DNA from 3 places in the Cronobacter sp. 153480017-3 genome. Region 3 is predicted to be linked to each of the others. Evidence: predicted binding sites of a transcription regulator. Region 3 holds the regulator's gene; each other region holds the start of a gene.
The links. The regulator LexA, encoded in region 3, represses DNA repair genes until DNA is damaged. The targets are predictions, from matches to a motif close to TNCTGTATGTACATACAGNA.

Region 1 (7,210 bases), on a different contig from region 3:
GCTTATCGATAATATGCAGCGCTGTACCGCGCCGGGCGGTTATAACCTGATTGTCGCGGCGATGGATACTGACGATTATCCGTGCACCGTCGGTTTCCCGTTCGCGTTTCGCGAAGGGGAACTGCGCCGTTATTACGAAGGCTGGGAGTTAATTAAATACAATGAAGATGTCGGTCAGCTTCATAAAACCGACGCCAGCGGCAACCGCATTCGCTTACGTTTTGCGACGATGCTCGCGAAAAAACGTTAATGTGAGATTTTTTACGGAGCCGCCGGTAGCGCGGTTCCGCATTAATGAAATAAAGATTTTTATATATTTTTATTGTTAGTATCAATTTTATTTATTGTTCTAATCCTATTTTACGTCCCGGATCGCTTTTTTCTCTTATCCTGCCGTTTTTATTACTCTTTTCGCACAGCCGTTTGCTATAAATTCAGTGCTCATCCACTCACAGGTAACGTTCTATGCACAGCACATCGGTATTTAAAGCTTCCGGCGTGGCGGCGCTATTGCTGCTTGCCGGTTGTTCCTCCAGCACCACCAAACCCGAGCAATATTCCGGCTTCCTGAAAGACTATTCGGGCCTTGAAAAAACCACATCATCGACCGGCAAACCGGTGATGCGCTGGGTCGCGCCGGGCTTTAACCTGAATAATTATGACTCTATTGTTTACAACCCGGTGGTCTATTATCCGACGCCGAAACCGACTGCGCAGATCTCTCAGAAGGTGCTTGATGGCCTGCTGAATTACACCAACGATAAACTGAAAACCGCCGCCGCAAGCCGCAAGCCGCTGGTGACGACGCCCGGCCCGCGCAGCGTGATTTTCCGCGGCGCGATCACTGCCGTCGACAGCAGCAAAGAAGGGCTGCAATTCTATGAAGTGCTGCCGATTGCGCTGGTGGTGGCCGGAACCGAAGTCGCGACAGGCCATCGTACGATGGACACCAGCCTGTTTTTTGAAGGTGAGCTGATTGACGCGGCGACGCAGAAAACCGTGGTGAAAGTGGTGCGTAAAGGTGAGGGGAAAGATCTCAACAACGAAAAGACGCCGCTCACGGTCGACAACCTCAAACAGGTGATCGACGATATGGCGACCGACGCGCGCATGTTCGATCCCGCGCCGAAATAAACCGTACAGAGGGAGCCTGGCTCCCTCTTTTTTATCCCGCCCGTCGCGCCAGCAGCGCGTAGCTTATCCCGCCAGCCATTAACCCCCAGAAGGCCGACCCGACGCCGAGCAGCGTCACGCCGGATGCCGTCACCAGAAAGGTAATCAGCGCCGCGTCGCGGGTGCGTTCATTCGCCAGCGCCTGATGCAGGCTGCCGCCAATGGTGCCGAGCAGCGCCAGCCCGGCGAGCGTTTGCAGCCACGGCAGCGGCAGGGCGGTCATCAGCGCGCCGACGGAGCCGCCGCATACACCCGCCAGCAGATAAAACACGCCCGCCATCGCCGCCGCTATCCAGCGCCTGTCGCGGTCCGGGTGCGCCTCCGGGCTCTGGCAGATGGCGGCGGTAATGGCGGCAATGCAAATGGAAAAAACACCAAAGGGCGCAAGGAGCAGCGCCAGCAGGCCGGTTGTGACCATCAACGGCGAAACCGGCACCCGGTAGCCGGAAGCCTGCAATGTGGCGACGCCTGGCGCGTTCTGCGAGGCCATCGTCACCAGAAAGAAGGGCAGGCCGACGCCGAGCAGCGAGGAGAGGCTGAACGCGGGCGAGACAAACTCCGGCGGTGCGAGGCGAAAATGCAGCGCTGCCGTGTTCACTTCGCCCTGTAACAGACAGACCGCGACGCCTGTCAGCAGCACGGCCACCACGGCGTAGCGCGGCGCGAAGACTTTACAGAGCAGCCACGCCCCCGTCATGGCGGCGCACAGAATAAAATGCCCTTCCAGCGTGCCGAACGCCTGTAGCCCGAAGCGCAGCAGAATGCCCGCCAGCATCGCGGCGGCCAGGCCCGGCGGAATGATTTTCATCAGGCGGGCGAACAGCCCCGTCGCGCCGCAAATCACAATCAGCGCCGAGGCGAAAATAAAAATCCCGACCGCTTCATGCAGATTGCTGCCCGCAAGGCCCGTCGCCAGCAGCGCCGCGCCGGGCGTTGACCAGGCGGTCAGCACCGGCGCGCGATACCACAGGCTTAGCGCAAGCGTGCTGACGCCCATGCCGATGCCGAGCATCGTCATCCAGCCCGCCGTTTGGGCAGGCGTGGCACCTGCCGCCGCGGCGGCCTGCCAGATAATAGCGGCAGAGCTGGCGTAGCCCACCAGCACCGCCACAAACCCTGCGATAACGGCAGGCGCCGGGGGAAGCGAAAAGCGCATACATACTCCGTTGTGCGTTATAACGTCCAGCGACTCTATCATCGTGCGCTATAACGCACAAGGCGCTATACTGGCACCCTCAAAGGAGAACGTATGGACATTACCGCCCATCTCGCGCAGACGCTGAAAGCGCTGCGCCAGCAGAAAAACTGGAGCCTGACCCAGGCGTCGCAGGAAACCGGCGTGTCGAAAGCGATGCTCGGCCAGATAGAGCGTAACGAATCGAGCCCGACTGTTGCGACGCTGTGGAAAATCGCCACTGGCTTTAACGTGCCGTTTTCGGCGTTTATTACACCGCCTGCGCCGGGGGCGCGTACCGTGTTTGACGCCCAGCAGACGATGCTGGTAGAGCCGGTGTTTCCGTGGGATGAACAGCTGCGCTTCGATATGCTCGCCGTCACGCTCGCCCCCGGCGCGCAGAGCGACTCCACGCCGCATGAGCGCGGCGTAACGGAGCATGTGGTGGTGATTGAGGGCGAGCTGGAGCTTCAGACGGACGGCGTCTGGCGGCGGCTCGGCCCTGGCGAAGGGCTGAAGTTTGCTGGCGACCGACCGCACGCCTACCGCAACGCGACGTCGTTGCCGGTGCGCTTTCATTCGCTTATTCACTACCCGGCGCCATAAAAAAAAACCGCAAGCAAGCTTGCGGCCAACGACAATCTACAACGACACGATGAAACTGAGGTGATAAGTCAGGAATACCGCCTCAGCGTATCCCTTGCGGCGTGCCGCGTGAAATAAACCTTTGTGCAATACTTTCCCGCAGAACGGCAAACCCGCAGCGGTACCGTGAAACAGTTTCCGAACGCCCCGAATGTGACTACAATAGCCGCCTTTCAAATAACGGATAACGACGAATTATGCGCCTGCAACCGCATCACCTTGAACTGCTCAGCCCCGCCCGCGATACCGCCATCGCCCGCGAAGCCATTCTGCACGGCGCAGATGCAGTCTATATCGGCGGCCCCGGTTTCGGTGCCCGCCACAACGCCAGCAACAGCCTCCAGGACATCGCAGACCTGGTGCCGTTCGCCCATCGCTTCGGCGCGAAGGTGTTTGGCACGCTGAACACCATTTTGCATGACGACGAGCTGGAGCCGGCCCGCAAGCTTATCGGCCAGTTCTATGACGCGGGCGTTGACGCCCTGATCGTGCAGGATATGGGCATCATGGAGCTGGATATTCCGCCCATCGAGCTGCACGCGAGCACCCAGTGCGATATCCGCAGCGTCGAAAAGGCGAAGTTTCTCTCCGACGCCGGTTTCTCGCAAATCGTGCTGGCGCGCGAGCTGAACCTCAACCAGATCCGCGCCATTCATGAGAACACTGACGCCACCATCGAATTCTTTATTCATGGCGCGCTGTGCGTGGCTTATTCGGGCCAGTGCTATATCTCCCACGCCCAGACCGGGCGCAGCGCCAACCGCGGTGACTGCTCGCAGGCCTGCCGTCTGCCGTATACCCTGAAAGACGATCAGGGCCGCGTGGTGGCGTATGAGAAACACCTGCTGTCGATGAAAGATAACGATCAGACCGCCAACCTGGCGGCGCTGATTGACGCAGGCGTGCGCTCCTTCAAGATTGAAGGGCGCTACAAAGACATGAGCTACGTGAAAAACATCACGGCGCATTACCGTCAGATGCTCGACGCGATTATTGAAGATCGCGGCGATCTCGCACGTTCCTCCGCCGGTAACACGGCGCACTATTTCGTGCCGTCCACCGAAAAGACCTTCCACCGCGGCAGCACCGATTACTTCGTTAACGCCCGTAAAATCGATATTGGCGCGTTCGACACCCCGACGTTCGTCGGCCTGCCGGTCGGCGAAGTGCTGAGCGTCGGCAAAGAGCATCTGGATGTGGAGGTCACCGAGCCGCTGGCCAACGGCGACGGGCTGAACGTTATGATTAAGCGTGAAGTGGTTGGCTTTCGCGTTAACGTGGCGGAAAAAACCGGCGAAAACCGCTACCGCGTTTTCCCGAACGAGATGCCAGCGGCGCTGAAAACGCTGCGCCCGCACCACAAGCTTAACCGCAACCTCGATCACAACTGGCAGCAGGCGCTGCTGAAAACCTCCAGCGAGCGCCGCATCGGCGTGGATATCGAGCTTGGCGGCTGGCAGGAACAGCTGATCCTGACCATCACCAGCGAAGACGGCGTCAGCGTGACGCATACGCTTGACGGGCAGTTTGACGAAGCCAACAACCCGGAAAAAGCGCTGACCAGCCTGAAAGAGGGCCTGGCGAAACTGGGGCAGACTATCTATTTCGCGCGCGACGTGCAGATTACGCTGCCGGGCGCGCTGTTTGTGCCTAACAGTCAGCTCAACGCGTTCCGCCGTGAAGCTATCGAGGCGCTGGACGCCGCGCGCCTGGCGAACTATCAGCGCGGCGCGCGCAAGCCGGTTTCCGTGCCGCCGCCGGTCTACCCGGAAACGCACCTGAGCTTCCTCGCGAACGTCTACAACCATAAGGCGCGTGAATTTTACCAGCGCTATGGCGTGCAGCTTATCGACGCTGCGTATGAGGCGCACGAGGAAAAAGGCGACGTGCCGGTGATGATCACCAAGCACTGCCTGCGCTTTGCCTTTAACCTCTGCCCGAAACAGGCGAAGGGCAACATCAAGAGCTGGAAGGCGACTCCGATGCAACTGGTGCACGGCGACGAAGTGTTAACGCTGCGCTTTGACTGCAAACCCTGCGAAATGCACGTGGTCGGCAAGATCAAAAACCATATCCTGAAAATGCCGCAGCCGGGCAGCGTGGTCGCCTCCATCAGCCCGGAAGATCTGCTGAAAACCCTGCCGAAACGCAAAAACGCCTGACACTCCTTCCCCGAAAAGCCAGAGCCCATGCTCTGGCTTTTTTTATCTTCATTCCATACCGCTCAACAAACCCGCACAAACTGGCCGTTCTCCAGGCAATTGCGCCGCTTCGCTTAAAAATAGGGTTGTCAGAACAGCACAAATCAAACTACTGTATATAAACACAGTAAATAACAACATAATGAATGGATGGAGTACGCCATGTTAATGATGCGACTCTTGCCACAGCCTGATGCCGAGGGGTTGCCGCTGTTCCTTGAGACAGTGGCCTGCGGATTTCCGTCGCCCGCTCAGGATTACGTCGAAAAGCGTGTAAGCCTTGACGCGCACTGCATTGTGCACCCGAACGCCACCTATTTTTTGCGGGCGGCCGGGGAGTCGATGAACGGTGCCGGGATCGAGGATGGCGATCTGCTGGTGGTGGACAGCGCCCTGAAGCCCCAGGAAGGCGATATCGTCGTGGCTGCGCTGGAAGGGGAGTTCACCGTCAAAACCCTGCGGCTGCACCCGGTGGCGCAACTGGTGCCGATGAACCCGGATTTCGCGCCGATCCCGCTTGGCGGCGACGCCGAGGTAGTGATCTTCGGCGTGGTCACCTGGGTGCTGAAGAAGAGGCGCTGAGATGTACGCGCTGGTGGATGTGAACAGCTTTTACGCCTCCTGCGAGATGGTGTTTCGCCCGGATCTGCGGGATAAACCGGTCGTGGTGCTGAGCAATAACGACGGCTGCGTCATTGCCCGCAGCCGCCAGGCAAAGGCGCTCGGCATCACCATGGCGGAGCCCTATTTCAAACAGCGCGCGCTCTTTGAGCGTCATCGCGTGGCGGTCTTTAGCTCCAACTACGCGTTTTACGCCGACATGAGCAAACGCGTGATGGATATTCTCGAAGAGATGGCGCCGCAGGTGGAGATCTACTCGATCGACGAGGCGTTTGTCGATCTGCGCGGCGTCAGTAACGTCATGTCGCTGACCACGTTTGCTCATGAGATCCGCGACCGTCTCTGGCGCGAAACCCACCTGCCGGTCGGTGTGGGCATCGCGCCCACCAAAACGCTCGCCAAGCTTGCCAATTTCGCCACCAAAAAATGGCCGAAGTCGGGTGGGGTGGTCGATCTCTCCGATCCCGCCCGGCTGCGCAGGGCGCTGGCGCATTTTAAGGTGGAGGATGTCTGGGGCGTCGGGCGCAGACTCAGCAAAAAACTGACGGCGATGGGCATTGAGACCGCGTTTGATCTGGCCAACAGCCCGGCGTGGGTGATCCGCAAAAATTTCAACGTGGTGCTGGAGCGCACCGTGCGCGAGCTGCGCGGCGAGCCGTGTCTGGCAATGGATGAGTTTGTTGCGCCGAAGCAGCAGATCGTGTGCAGCCGTTCGTTTGGCTACCGCGTCACGGCTTACCAGGATATGCGCCAGGCGGTCTGCGCCTGGGCGGAACGCGCCGCGGAGAAGTTGCGTCAGGAGCATCAGTTCTGCCGCCAGGTGGCGGTGTTTATCCGCACCAGCCCGCATGACGAACCCGATAACCGCTACAGCAACCAGGCGCTGTGCCAGGCGCTGACGCCCACCAACGACACCCGCGAAATCGTGCGGCTGGCGGTAAACGCGCTGGACGCCATCTGGCGCGAAGGCTATCGCTACATCAAAGCGGGCGTCATGCTGGGGGATTTTTTCAGCCAGGGCGTGGCGCAGCTTAATCTCTTCGATGAACACCCGCCACAGGCCAACAGCGCGCCGCTGATGCATCTGCTGGATGAATATAATCGCTCAGGCCGGGGGAAGCTCTGGTTCGCAGGTCAGGGGATCGTCAAGCCCTGGGCGATGAAGCGCGAATTCCTTTCGCCTGGCTACACCACCCGTTTCAGTGAATTACCGCGCGCGAGTTTGTGGTGAGGGGTTAACAATTACGCCTTCGCCGCGCTGCTGATTAAACGTGGCCATAAAACGCTGCGCGGCGACAATAAAAGTCCGCCAGGAAGGCATTTCTGATCTTGTAATAACCCCTCAGCACCGCTCCACCAGGTCAAATTCTTCAAACATCAGCGGCATGTCGGGAGA
Region 2 (7,210 bases), 370 kb from region 3:
CGGTGGCGCTTGGCATTACCGATAACGCCACGCCGACCTACCTGAACGCGATGGTGGCGGTCGGCATTGTGGCGGGCGCGGGGGCTGCGGCGAAGCTGGTGACGCTGGAGCGTGTGTCGCGCTGTATGCCGGCGGGCATTCTGATTGGCGTTGCGGTTATCTTCTTCTCCCTGCAGCAGGCGGCGCTGCCCGCTTATCTGTTGCTGCTGCTGATAGGTTTTTTCGGCGGGTTCTTCGTGGTGCCGCTCAATGCGCTGTTACAGGAGCGCGGCAAGCGCTCCGTTGGCGCGGGCAACGCGATTGCGGTGCAAAACCTCGGCGAAAATACCGCGATGCTGCTGATGCTCGGGCTCTATTCGCTGGCGGTGAAACTCTCGCTGCCGGTGGTAGGGATTGGCGTCGGTTTCGGCGCGATTTTCGCGCTGGCCATCGCCGGGCTCTGGCTGTGGCGACGTAAACAGTAAAAAAAGACCCGCTCCGGCGGGTCTTTTTGTATCACCAGCAAAGCACGTTGCCGCGCTTACGGCGCCGGGTAGGTATAGACCTGATGCACTGCTTCCAGCTCCGCCAGCACATCTTCACTGAGCGTCAGATGCAGGCTTTCAACGTTGGTTTTCAGCTGTTCCATCGTCGTGGCACCGAGCAGCGTACTCGCCACAAACGGCTGCTGGCGCACGAACGCCAGCGCCATCTGCGCCGGATCCAGCCCGTGGCGCTTCGCCACCTCAACATACGCCGCCACCGCTTTTTGCGACTGCTCGCTGCTGTAGCGCGTAAAGCGGCTGAAAAGCGTATTGCGTGCGCCTGCGGGTTTCGCGCCGTTCAGGTATTTGCCGGTCAGTGTGCCGAACGCCAGCGCGGAATAGGCCAGTAGCTCCACGCCTTCAAACTGGCTCACTTCGGCAAGCCCCACTTCAAAGCTGCGGTTCAGCAGGCTGTACGGGTTCTGAATGGTGACGATGCGCGGCAGATCGTGTTTATCCGCCAGATGCAGATAGCGCATTACGCCAAAAGCCGTTTCATTCGAGACGCCGATATAACGGATTTTCCCCGCGCGCTGGAATTCCGCGAGCGCTTCCAGGGTTTCCAGCAGCGTGACGACCGGCGCGCTGTCGGTCCAGGTGTAGCCGAGCTTGCCAAAGCAGTTGGTCGGGCGCTGCGGCCAGTGCACCTGGTAGAGATCGAGATAATCGGTCTGTAAACGCTTCAGGCTGGCGTCGAGCGCGTCGCGGATATTTTTGCGATCCAGCGCCTGATTGGGGCGAATGCCGCTGTCGTTGTTGCGGCTCGGTCCGCTGACTTTGGAGGCGATCACCAGCTTTTCGCGATTGGCGCGTTTTTTCAGCCAGTTGCCAACATAGGTTTCCGTCAGGCCCTGCGTTTCCGGGCGCGGAGGCACGGGATACATTTCGGCGACATCAATCAGGTTTATGCCCTGGCTTACGGCGTAATCGAGCTGTTCGTGGGCGTCGGCCTCGCTGTTTTGTTCACCAAAGGTCATGGTTCCCAGCCCCAGCGTGCTGACTTCAAGTGAGCTATGAGGAATACGGTGATAATGCATAGCCGGCCTACCTTCTGTTGTTCAGTCCGCGTCAGGCCATTCCTGACAAAGGAATATAAACATGGCAGAGGGGAGACAAAAGGAAAAGAGGCAAGGGAGAAAAAACCAAAAGGTCAGCGCGATGCTGACCTTTTATTTAACGCTCAATGATTTGCGAAACCTGATCGCGGTTAATCTGCATTTCGTTACCCTGTGGGTCGCGATAACTGACCAGACCGGTTTCGTCATCAACCTGCGGTTTGCCTTCAGTCAGGATCATCCGGCCATCTTTGGTCGCCATGACGTAATCACTGCTACAGCCTGAAACCGCGAAGGCCAATCCGACGGCAGAAATTGCTACAGCCCATTTATTCATTGTTTTTCGCCTCATCAGGAAGGGGTCCACGTAGAGTCTAGTAAAAAGCAGCGAGGCGGCGCGAAAAAGCAGCAAATTCTTAAAAGTTCAGGGGAATAAACAAAAACGCTCCCGAAGGAGCGTTCTGATTACAGCGGTCTTTTCTTGTTGCGCAGCAGATTGAGGCTTTCCACGGCGATGGAGAAAAACATCGCGAAGTAAATGTAGCCTTTCGGCACATGAATATCGAAGCTCTCCAGCATCAGCGTAAAACCCACCAGGATCAGGAAAGAAAGCGCCAGCATCTTCACGGACGGATGGCGTTCAACAAACTCGCCGATAGGGCGCGCGGCGAACATCATTACGCCCACTGCGATCACCACCGCCGCCATCATAATAAACAGATGATCGGAGAGACCCACCGCGGTGATAACCGAATCCAGACTGAAGATAATATCCAGCAGCATGATCTGAATGATGGCGCCGAAGAAAGAGTGCACGTTGGTTTTCAGGCCTTCCTCTTCGCCTTCGATAGTCTCGTGGATCTCTTTACTGGCTTTCCAGATAAGGAACAGACCACCCAGTAGCAGGATCAGATCCCGCATCGAGATCGCCTGATCGAAAACGGTAAACAGCGGATTAGTGAGCTTCACGACCCAGGCGATCGACGCCAGAAGCGCGAGGCGCATAATCATCGCCGCGCCGAGGCCCATTTTGCGCGCCAGCGCCTGCTGAGATTTCGGCAGTTTCGCCACGACCAGAGAGAGAAAAATAATATTGTCGATCCCAAGCACAATCTCCAGCAGCGTCAGCGTACCGAGTGCCAGCCAGGCGTTGGGATCCGTTATCCATGCAAACCACATTCAAAAAAGTCCTGCTCAAAGAAACAAAACGCTAATTATATGCGTCGGGGGAGGGCTGTTGACAAAATTTTAAGGGATTCATAACAAAAAATGGCGCGCCAGCAGGGCGGCGGTGAAGTTTTTCTTCAAATAAAAGCCGCGCGGCAGCGTCATTATCGGCTCGCCATGTGCGCCGAACGCGGGCGTCAGCGCTTTGCTGTTGGCGGCTTTTGGACGCAGCTGCAATACCTCGCCGTGACGCGCGGTGATGCGCTCTACCTGACCTAACACAATCAAGTCCATTAACTCTTCCCAGTCATGACGCAGCTGATCGTCTTCCTGCGGCGATGGGCTCCAGAGCAACGGCGCGCCAACGCGGCGCTCTGCCAGCGGGATTTCGCGCTCGCCTTCTACCGGTACCCACAGTACGCGTTTGAGCTTGTGGCGCACGTGACTGGTTTCCCACGTCACGCCGGTATTGCCGGTAAGCGGAGCGACGCACACAAACGTCGTCTCAAGCGGGCGGCCCTGGCTGTCGATGGGGATCGTTTTCAGTTCCACGCCAAGCGCTGCGAAATCCTGCTCAGGTTTACTGCCTGCGCTCGCGCCAAGCCAGCGCTCCAGCAGCACGCCGATCCAGCCCTTATCACGACGCAAATCGGCGGGCGTTTCGAGGCCTGCCAGCGCCGCCAGTTCGCCAAGCGTCAGCCCCGCCAACTGCTGCGCCTGATGCAGCAGCTGCGCTTCATCGACGGGCGGTTGAACAAGAGGAGCAAGGGAAGTCATAACGATTACCTTCTGTTTAAAAAATGAACAGCAAAATGCCTGCTTGTGGAAAGAGTTTACCTGCTTGTGAGCAAGCAATTCAATTACATGATTTTAAATGATTTTTATGAAAAAGAAGGATTTCTCAGACGTCAGAAATAAAGGTTGTTCAAATCTGGTCACCGACAATAAACAGGATCTTACACCACTTTATCCACAGAAAAATGGGATAACTGTGTAAATCCCTCACTACTGTTTCGATTTACAGCCTTGACGGACGGGGAAAAACGCCTTTTTCAACAAATTGTGACTAAGTTATTGGCATAATCTGTGGATAAAAACGACGCTGGTCGATCTTTCGTCAGAGTAAGGATCGTGAGTGTGACGATCGTCACACTGAGCGGTGAATATCACGTTTTTTGTATTTTAATTGTTTGAATAGCAATGCAATTTTCTCTATAAGAATAATCCCTGGTTTTGGGTTGCTTTGGGTTTTCCCTGGGAAATAAGACACTTCTTCACAAAGATATCCACAGAAAAAGTGAATAAAAGCGGGTCTTAACCGCTTCCCCTGTTTATAACCCCGCATATTTTTGTGAGTTATTCAAATGTTATTCCTGTTCACAGCGGCTAACAGAGTGGTTTACCGTCAATGAGGAGTATGAAACAATCGTTACTATCCAGGTTTATTTTGAGGTAGTCCGGTGATCGATGATGATGGCTACCGCCCGAATGTTGGTATCGTGATCTGTAATCGTCAGGGACAGGTAATGTGGGCCAGGCGTTTTGGTCAGCACTCCTGGCAATTTCCGCAAGGGGGTATTAATCCTGGCGAGTCGGCGGAGCAGGCGATGTACCGCGAGCTTTTCGAAGAGGTCGGTTTACAACGAAAAGATGTGCGCATCCTTGCGACTACCCGAAACTGGTTACGTTACAAATTACCAAAACGTTTGGTGCGTTGGGACACAAAGCCGGTATGTATCGGCCAGAAACAAAAGTGGTTTCTTCTGCAGTTAATGAGCAACGACGCCGATATCAACATGCAAACCAGCAGTACGCCAGAATTTGACGGCTGGCGGTGGGTAAGCTTCTGGTATCCGGTGCGCCAGGTGGTCTCTTTCAAGCGCGATGTCTATCGTCGGGTGATGAAAGAGTTCGCAAGCGTTGTGATGCCATTGCAGGAGAGCGCGCCACCGCAGCGTAATCCTTCGCCTGCCTGGCGACGTAAAAGAGGTTAAGCCACGCAAATTATGCTCACCCGGTTGCGAGAAATAGTCGAGAAAGTGGCCAGCGCCCCGCGCCTCAACGAGGCGCTGGATATTCTCGTTACGGATATCTGTCTTGCGATGGATACCGATGTTTGTTCGGTTTATCTCGCCGATCACGACCGGCGTTGCTATTACCTGATGGCGACGCGTGGGCTGAAAAAACCGCGCGGGCGCACCGTAACGCTGGCCTTTGATGAAGGTATCGTTGGCCTGGTCGGGCGCCTCGCCGAGCCGATTAACCTCGCCGATGCGCAAAAACACCCCAGCTTTAAATACATTCCCTCTGTGCGTGAAGAACGTTTTCGCGCTTTTCTCGGCGTGCCGATTATTCAGCGCCGCCAGCTGCTTGGCGTTTTAGTCGTCCAGCAGCGCGAGCTGCGCCAGTATGATGAGAGCGAAGAATCCTTCCTGGTGACGCTCGCCACCCAGATGGCGGCGATTTTGTCGCAGTCTCAGCTGACCGCGCTGTTTGGCCAGTATCGCCAGACGCGTATCCGCGCGCTGCCGGCCTCGCCGGGCGTGGCGATCGCGCCGGGCTGGATGGACGCCACACTGCCGTTGATGGAGCAGGTCTACGAAGCCTCGACGCTCGATACCGGGCTTGAGCGCGAACGCCTGACCACCGCGCTTGAAGAAGCCGCTGGCGAATTCCGCCGCTACAGCAAACGCTTTGCCGCAGGCGCGCAAAAAGAGACGGCGGCGATTTTCGATCTCTACTCGCACCTGTTGTCGGATGCGCGGCTGCGTCGCGAACTCTATGAGGAAGTGGATAAAGGCTCGGTCGCCGAGTGGGCGGTCAAAAAGGTTATCGAGAAATTCGCTGAACAATTTGCCGCGCTGACCGATGGTTATCTGAAAGAGCGCGCGGGCGATCTGCGCACGCTCGGCCAGCGGCTGCTGTTCCATCTCGACGATAATATTCAGAGCCCGAACACCTGGCCTGAGCGTTTTGTGCTGGTGGCGGATGAGCTTTCCGCCACAACGCTCGCCGAGCTGCCGCAGGACAGGCTGATGGGCGTCGTCGTGCGCGACGGGGCCGCCAACTCCCATGCCGCTATTATGGTGCGTGCGATGGGTATTCCAACCGTGATGGGCGCGGATATTCAGCCTTCTGTGCTGCATCATCGTATGCTGGTGGTCGATGGTTATCGCGGCGAACTGCTGGTCGACCCGAGCCCGGTGCTGCTTCATGAATATCAGCGGCTCCTCAGCGAAGAAAATGAACTTAGCCGGATTGCCGAAGATTATGTCGAACAGCCCGCCTGCCTGAAGAGCGGCGAGCGGGTGCAGGTCATGCTCAATGCGGGTTTGAGCCCGGAGCATGAAGAAAAACTCGGCAGTCGTATCGACGGCATTGGTCTTTATCGCACCGAAATCCCGTTTATGCTGCAAAGCGGTTTTCCGTCCGAAGAAGAGCAGGTAGCGCAGTACCAGGGCATGTTGCAGATGTTTAACGACAAGCCAGTGACGCTGCGCACGCTTGATGTCGGCGCGGATAAACAGCTGCCCTATATGCCCATCAGCGAGGAAAACCCTTGCCTTGGCTGGCGCGGGATACGCATCACACTCGATCAGCCGGAGATCTTTTTGATCCAGGTGCGCGCCATGTTGCGTGCCAATGCTGCAACGGGCAATCTCAGCATCCTCTTACCGATGATCACGAGCATCGACGAAGTGGACGAAGCGCGTCGGCTTATCGACAGAGCTGGCCGCGAAATGGAAGAGATGCTCGGCTATGAAATCCCTAAACCGCGGCTGGGCATTATGGTGGAAGTCCCGTCGATGCTGTTTATGCTGCCTCACCTGGCAAGCCGCGTTGACTTTATTTCCGTCGGCACCAATGACCTCACCCAATATCTGCTGGCGGTAGACCGCAATAACACGCGCGTCGCCAGTCTCTATGACAGCCTGCATCCGGCGATGCTGCGCGCGCTGAAAATGATCGCCCTTGAGGCGCAACGCCTCGGCATCGATCTCTGCCTGTGCGGCGAAATGGCGGGCGACCCGATGTGCGTCGCGCTGCTGGTTGGCATGGGCTATTACCATCTCTCGATGAACGGCCGCTCGGTCGCGCGCGTGAAGTATCTGCTTAGACATATCACGCTGGAAGAGGCCGAGACGCTCAGCGCGCGCAGCCTCGAATCGCAATCAGCCACAGAAGTGCGTCATCAGGTGGCGGCGTTTATGGAGCGTCGCGGCATGGGCGGTCTCATTCGCGGCGGCCTGTAACACTGCTATAACCGGTTGTGCTCTTACATATCTTTTACAACTTCCTGTCCTCGCCCACGCCAGCCTTTATGCTATGATCCGCAGCCTCAGGAGCGTCCGGAAAAGGGCGCAGCATCTCACCCGCTGTCCACTTTCAGCGGGATAACAACAGGTTTTGGTGACAGATGAATAGTGGCTATCTGCATTTTCCCGATTTTGATCCGGTAATCTT
Region 3 (7,210 bases):
GCGAGGCCAGCAGCGCGGTGCAACACAGGTTCATGGCGTTGGCCGCGCCTGCGTTGTTGATACGCACCATCAGCTGAGCGGCAATCTCATTCACCGTTGGCGTCAGCCACGCCGGGCGTACTGCTTCGATAGGATCGATAGCATCACGCCATTCCGGCACGTGCTGGTTCAGGAAGGTGATGAGCGGCAGCGGCTCGCCGAAGTTCACATAACCCTGACCGAGGTTACGCAGCTTGCTTAAGCCGCGCAGCATCTGCAGCAGGCTCTCTTTCTCTTTGGTGGCACCGCGCAGCTCTTTGGCATACGTGCCCACTTCCATCACATGCTCATAGCCAATGTAAATCGGCACCAGCGTAATCGGGCGGGTGCCGCCGCGCAGCATGGCCTGAATGGTCATGGAGAGCGTGCCGGTTTTCGGGTCAAGCAGACGACCGGTACGTGAACGCCCGCCTTCCACGAAATATTCCACCGAATAGCCACGGCTGAAAAGTTCGCCGAGATATTCGCGGAACACCGTCGAATAAAGCTTATTACCCTTAAAGGTGCGGCGGATAAAGAACGCGCCCAGGCGGCGGAAAATCGGCCCGGCGGGCCAGAAGTTCAGGTTGATGCCCGCGGCGATATGCGGTGGCACAAGCCCCTGATGATAGAGCACATACGAGAGCAGCAGATAGTCCATATGGCTGCGGTGGCAGGGCACATAGACAATTTCGTGGCCGTCGTGCGCAAGCTGGCGCACACGCTCGGCGTTATGCACGTTAATGCCCTGGTAGAGGCGGTTCCAGGTGAAACCAAGCACGCGATCGGTAATACGAATCGCCTCGTAGGAGAAGTCGGCGGCGATCTCTTCCATCAACGCGACAGCATTCTGCTGGGCTTTCTCGTGCGAGATTTTTTTAGTGCGCGCCTCGTCTTCGACGGCGCGGGCAATCGCTTTTGACGAGAGTAGTTTATTAAAGAGATCCTGGCGCGCAGGCAGGCGCGGGCCGACGGCGGCGAGGCGCTGGCGGGCGAAGTGCATGCGCGCCACGCGGGCCAGTTTCTGGGCGATACGCTTGTCGGTGCCGTGCTCGGTCGCCATACGGCGCAGCGATACGGGCGGTGAGAAGCGCACAAAGCTGTCGCGGCCAAGCCACGAGACCGCGAAGAATTTCTGAATGCCGTTCAGCATGCGCAGCGGCGGGTTTTCCTCGCCTTTTTCGCGGCCTGGCGAGCGGCCAAACATAACTGACACCGGTACCATCTGGACATCGAGATCCGGGTTGCTGCGATGCAGATCGAGATAGTTGTGGAAGAGTTTGATCGATTCTTCTTTCGGCGTGTAGTAAGTGAACACGCGGGGGCCGCCATGGATAAACACATAGCGCGGCAGTTCGGTGCCGTCGATGACCAGCGGATCCAGCGGATCGGGCAGATCGTGCTCCAGGCACTGCGCGCGTAGCGTCAGGAGATCCGCCTTCGAGTTATATGGCAACACATACATGATAGGGCGTGACGTATCGAGCCCAAGTTCGGGGCAAGGCGCCGCCGGGATGGACTTGCTTTTTACCAGCACGCTTAATGGTAAATTAAGTAATTTGTAGTAAATTCGTGGCCAACCGGACATAAACGATGTAAAGCCTCTGGTTAATAATGCAATTGCGGCGCAAGAATATCAGAAACTCCGTAGAATTTCTGTGGTGCTTCTTTATCGAAGCGCATTAGCATTGACGCCTGAATTTAAAAAAGGTTTCTTGTCATGGCCAATAACACCACGGGGTTAACCCGAATTATTAACGCTGCCGGCTATTCCTGGAAGGGATTACGCGCCGCCTGGAAAAATGAAGCGGCGTTCCGCCAGGAAGGGGTCGCCGTGATAGCGGCTATTCTTATCGCCTGCTGGCTGGATGTCGATCCGATCACCCGCGTGCTGCTGATTGGCTCCGTTACGCTGGTAATGATTGTCGAAATTCTCAACAGCGCCATCGAAGCGGTGGTGGATCGCATCGGCCCTGAATTTCATGAGCTTTCAGGGCGCGCCAAAGATATGGGCTCCGCCGCCGTTCTGCTGTCGATTATCCTCGCGCTCGTCGTGTGGGTCACGCTGCTCTGGCAGCATTTGCGATAAGTTTTCCAGAAATCGCGAAAGAAGCGCTTTTTTAACCGGTTATGGTTTTAAAATCACCTTTAGCTGTATATACTCACAGCATCACTGTATATGCACCCAGGGGGCGGAATGAAAGCATTAACTACCAGGCAACAAGAGGTGTTTGATCTCATTCGGGATCACATCAGCCAGACCGGCATGCCGCCTACGCGTGCGGAAATCGCGCAACGTCTGGGTTTCCGTTCGCCGAACGCGGCGGAAGAGCACCTTAAAGCGCTGGCGCGTAAAGGGGTGATTGAGATTGTCTCCGGCGCGTCGCGCGGTATCCGTCTGTTGCAGGAAGAAGAAAACGGGCTGCCGCTGATAGGGCGTGTGGCGGCGGGTGAACCGCTGCTGGCTCAGCAACATATCGAAGGGCATTATCAGGTTGATCCTGGCCTGTTTAAGCCAAACGCCGATTTTCTGCTGCGCGTAAGCGGGATGTCGATGAAAGATATTGGGATTATGGACGGCGATCTGCTGGCGGTTCATAAAACGCAGGATGTGCGCAACGGGCAGGTCGTCGTCGCGCGCATTGATGATGAAGTAACGGTAAAACGCCTGAAAAAACAGGGTAATACCGTTGAGCTTCTGCCGGAAAACAGCGAGTTTAAACCGATTGTGGTGGATCTGCGCGAGCATAACTTCTCTATCGAAGGTCTGGCGGTCGGCGTTATCCGCAACGGCGAATGGCTCTGAGCCCTTTCCTGGCTCACTGACGCCGCATTACCGTAACTGGCCCGCCCCGGTTACGGTAATGACCTCTCCCGTCGGCTAAAGACTGCATATTTTTTCATCTTCGCGTAACGGCATCGGAACGCCATATGCCCTTTCTCACTTCTACCGATAAAGCTCTCTGGCGCCTCGCGCTGCCAATGATTTTCTCAAATATCACCGTGCCGCTCTTAGGCCTGGTGGATACCGCGGTTATTGGTCATCTCGACAGCCCCGTCTATCTGGGCGGCGTCGCGGTGGGCGCTACGGCCACAAGCTTCCTGTTTATGCTGCTGCTTTTTTTACGGATGAGCACCACCGGCCTGACCGCGCAGGCGTTTGGCGCGCGCGATCCGATAGCGCTGGCCCGCGCCCTGGTGCAGCCCATGGCGCTGGCGCTTATCGCCGGTATGCTGATTATCGCGCTACGTGAGCCGCTGATACATCTGGCGCTGCATGTTACCGGCGGCAGCGACGCGGTGCTGACGCAGGCCCGACGGTTTCTCGAAATCCGCTGGCTCAGTGCGCCCGCCTCGCTCGCTAATCTGGTGTTGCTTGGCTGGCTGTTAGGGGTGCAGTACGCCCGCGCGCCGGTGATCCTGCTGGTGGTCGGCAATCTGCTTAATATCGTGCTCGATCTGTGGTTCGTGATGGGGCTTGGCCTTAACGTCCAGGGCGCGGCGCTGGCGACGGCGCTGGCAGAGTACGCGACGCTTGGCATCGGTCTTGTGATGGCGGCCCGCGTGCTGCGCCTGCGCGGTATTACCCTTGCGATGCTGAAAACCGCGTGGCGCGGCGGCGTTGGCCGACTGCTTGCGCTTAACCGCGACATCATGCTGCGCTCGCTGCTTTTGCAACTCTGCTTCGGTTCCATCACGGTGTTTGGCGCACGGCTCGGCAGCGATATCGTCGCGGTGAACGCCATTCTGATGACCCTTCTGACCTTCACCGCCTATGCGCTTGATGGCTTCGCCTACGCCGTTGAAGCCCATGCCGGGCAGGCCTTCGGCGCGCAGGATAAATCGCAGCTGAGCAGCGTCTGGCGCGCGGCATGCCGACAAGCAGGGATGGTGGCGCTGGCGTTCGCGTTGCTGTATGCCGTGGCGGGGCAGTACATTGTGTCACTGCTCACGTCATTACCTTCGCTTCAGGCGCTGGCGCAGCCCTATCTCTTCTGGCAGGTGATCCTGCCGGTGGTCGGCGTCTGGTGTTATCTGCTGGATGGTATGTTTATCGGCGCGACGCGCGGGGCGGAGATGCGTAACAGCATGGCCGTCGCGGCGCTCGGTTTTGGCCTGACGCTGCTCACCTTGCCAGAGCTTGGCAACCACGGCCTGTGGCTGGCGCTCACCGTTTTCCTGGCGCTGCGTGGGTTGTCGCTCGGCTATTTATGGCGCCGGGGCCGTCTTTTGCACTGAATATCCCTGATAAAGCGCCTCACCAGTAAAAGAAAATTTGTCGGTGTCAGCGCTTCGTTATGGTTAAAGATTCTGAATATCCCGCCAGGGTTAAAATTGACGTCTAAAATGAGTAGTACGTTCAGCAAATGATGAAGATGACTCGGGCTGAACCCCCACAGGAAAACCTGTGAGACTGATTCACTACCGAATGTTAAGGAGACGTCTATGAACAGAGATGAAGCTGGCGGTAACTGGAAACAGTTTAAAGGTAAAGTGAAAGAGCAATGGGGTAAATTAACCGACGATGATATGACCATCATCGAAGGGAAACGTGACCAACTGGTAGGTAAAATCCAGGAACGTTACGGTTACGCGAAAGATGAAGCCGACAAGGAAGTGACTGACTGGGAAAGCCGCCACGATTACCGCTGGTAATCGGGCCACCACCTCAAACGGTATTTTCCCTCTGAGGCTGCCCTGCCCACCGGTACAAGGATGTACCACCCAACCTGATTCAACGTCCTTTCTTTTTCACCGTAATGCTGTGGTCGTGACCACACTGTCCCTGATGGCGACACGCCTCAACTTCTGCACACGCCGCACACAGCCCATGCGCTTCAATCACGTTATGGCGTAACGCAAAGCCCATTCTGGCTGCCAGCGCATGCATAATATCTTCCACCCCTTCCGCTGCCTCTTCTTTTACCACGCCGCATCTGTCGCAAATAAACATCGCGGAAGTATGCGCCGGGTTATCAAATAAGTGGCACAGCACATAGCTGTTGGTGGACTCCACCTTATGCACGAACCCCTGCTCCAGCAGAAAATCAAGCGCGCGGTAAACGGTGGGCGGTTTCGCCTGCGGTTCGCTTTCGCGTAATAAATCGAGCAGATCATAAGCGCTGATCGCGCCCGGCTGGATAGTCATCAGGCGCAGCACTTCGAGGCGCTGCGGAGTCAGGCGCACATTACGTTGCTGGCAGAGCTTTTCAGCCTGCGCCAGAACTTCCTGCGAAATCGTCGTATCCATCGGCATCCTCTATGAATCGTGTTGATGTCATCACTTTATCATGAACTGGCTGAAACACCGACATCCCGCCTGTGTTATACCTTTCAGTGAACATTAACCGGAGGTTTATATGCATACGCGCCCTGAATGTATTTGTCACTGGCAGGAAGTCGAAGGCAACGATGACGCCTGTTACCCGGACAGCGACGAACTGATGTCCATCGGCGCGCCGCTGGCGAAGCGTACCGGGCTCACGCGGCTCGGCATTCATCATGAGCGCCTGCCGCCGGGGCGTCGTACGTCTTATCCGCATGCGGAAAGCAGCGAAGAAGAGTTTGTTTATGTGCTCGAAGGGTTTCCGGATGTCTGGCTCAACGGCGAGCTGTGGCCGTTAAAACCGGGCGACAGCGTCGGCTTCCCGGCAGGCACCGGGCTTTGCCACACGTTCATTAATAATACTGACAGCGACGTCCGGCTACTGGTGGTGGGCGAGGCGAACAAACCGGAAAACCGGATTTACTATCCGCTTAACGGCCCTTACGCCGCCACCCGTCCGGATCGCTGGATAGACCACCCGCCACAATTTTTTGGCCCGCACGACGGCTTACCTACACGAATTAAGAACCCTAATCTATAAATAATGAGGGCGATCACGAAACGAGCCCGATAGTGCCGTTGAGCTTTTAGCCTCAACCTCTGGCGTAGTGCGTTCTTCACAACAGAAATCGTCTCTGTCATGAACTGACAGAGGATGTCCTTGACGTTGCTAATAAGCAGGGTAAACAGTGAAAAATATAATCAAACCTTCAGTGGCAGCCGTCGCCCTTTCTCTGGTGATGGTCAATCAGGCGAGTGCAGCCAATACCTGGGCGCAGGCGCGTAACGATGCGATGGGCGGCACCGGCGTGGCGTCAGCCGATTACGGCAGCGGCGCGTTAATTAACCCGGCATTACTGGCACGTTCACAGCCAGAAGATGACATTACGGTAATTTTGCCGGCATTACAGGCGCAAATTACCGATAAAGACAATCTCGAAGATGAGATAGATCATATCAGCGACCGCGTCGATTATTATCGCGATGTGGTCAACAGCCTGACGCCGGGCGATATCGCGGCGAACCCGATTGGCACGCTGCGCCAGTTCCAGGGCGCGGCGCGTGAACTGGGCGACGAGCTGGAATACCTGCGCGGTAAAACGGCAAGCGCACGTGCGGCAGGCGGCATCGCGGTCAGTATTCCAAACGACGTGCTGGCGGTGGCGTTTGTGGCGAAAGCCTATGCGCATGCGCGTGTCAGCACCCGTGTGGATCAAAGCGACATCGACTATCTGCGCCGCATCCAGAACGATGATATTTACGCAGGCACACAGATCATCAACGCCGCGATTAACGGCTCTGACGCTATCACCGATCGCCTGACGTCTACCGCGTTTGGCCGCGCGGCGATCGTTTCTGATTACGGCGTGGCGTTCGCGCATCGGTTCCAGGTGGGCGACGTGCCGGTTTCCGTCGGCGTTACGCCGAAGCTGCAGAAAACCTGGCTCTATAACTACACGGCTTCGATTTATAACTACGACAGCAGCGACTGGAACAGCTCGCGCTATCGCAACGACGACACTGGCTTCAACGTTGATGCGGGTGTGGCAGCGGATTTTGGCCCGAACTGGACCGTGGGCGTGAGCGGGCAGAACCTGATGTCGCGTGATATCGATACCAAAGAGGTTAACGGGTATAAAGATACCTATCAGATCTCGCCGCTGGTGACGGCGGGCGTGGCCTGGCATAACGATCTGGTGACCCTGAGCGCCGATGGCGATCTGACGGAAACCAAAGGATTTAAGAGCGAAGAAAACTCGCAGTTCGTCGGCGTGGGTGCCGAGGTGCGTCCGCTTAGCTGGCTGGCGGTGCGCGCCGGTTATCGCGCGGACGTGAAAGATAACGAGAGCAACGTGTTTACTGCGG

Region 1: umuD (translesion error-prone DNA polymerase V autoproteolytic subunit) is a predicted target of LexA. The motif match lies at 5,304-5,323, and genes of this name have one in related genera.
Region 2: mutH (DNA mismatch repair endonuclease MutH) is a predicted target of LexA. The motif match lies at 3,753-3,772, and genes of this name have one in related genera.

Annotation. Positions count from the first base shown of each region.
Region 1 is NZ_JBSEYN010000001.1:233,227-240,436, reverse strand. It holds gene tehB (tellurite resistance methyltransferase TehB) at 1-250, shown strand, start outside; gene ACUW6V_RS01120 (DUF3313 domain-containing protein) at 466-1,134, shown strand; gene ACUW6V_RS01115 (benzoate/H(+) symporter BenE family transporter) at 1,166-2,329, opposite strand; gene ACUW6V_RS01110 (helix-turn-helix domain-containing protein) at 2,423-2,953, shown strand; gene ACUW6V_RS01105 (peptidase U32 family protein) at 3,190-5,154, shown strand; gene umuD (translesion error-prone DNA polymerase V autoproteolytic subunit) at 5,356-5,775, shown strand; gene umuC (translesion error-prone DNA polymerase V subunit UmuC) at 5,777-7,045, shown strand; gene ACUW6V_RS01090 (ASCH domain-containing protein) at 7,157-7,210, opposite strand, start outside.
Region 2 is NZ_JBSEYN010000003.1:189,435-196,644, reverse strand. It holds gene lplT (lysophospholipid transporter LplT) at 1-464, shown strand, start outside; gene ACUW6V_RS08760 (NADP(H)-dependent aldo-keto reductase) at 521-1,561, opposite strand; gene ACUW6V_RS08755 (YgdI/YgdR family lipoprotein) at 1,698-1,916, opposite strand; gene ACUW6V_RS08750 (TerC family protein) at 2,045-2,758, opposite strand; gene mutH (DNA mismatch repair endonuclease MutH) at 2,837-3,523, opposite strand; gene rppH (RNA pyrophosphohydrolase) at 4,207-4,740, shown strand; gene ptsP (phosphoenolpyruvate--protein phosphotransferase) at 4,753-6,999, shown strand; gene lgt (prolipoprotein diacylglyceryl transferase) at 7,164-7,210, shown strand, end outside.
Region 3 is NZ_JBSEYN010000003.1:558,756-565,965, reverse strand. It holds gene plsB (glycerol-3-phosphate 1-O-acyltransferase PlsB) at 1-1,606, opposite strand, end outside; gene ACUW6V_RS10505 (diacylglycerol kinase) at 1,739-2,107, shown strand; gene lexA (transcriptional repressor LexA) at 2,216-2,824, shown strand; gene dinF (MATE family efflux transporter DinF) at 2,950-4,257, shown strand; gene ACUW6V_RS10490 (CsbD family protein) at 4,465-4,674, shown strand; gene zur (zinc uptake transcriptional repressor Zur) at 4,754-5,269, opposite strand; gene ACUW6V_RS10480 (cupin domain-containing protein) at 5,379-5,885, shown strand; gene ACUW6V_RS10475 (conjugal transfer protein TraF) at 6,034-7,210, shown strand, end outside.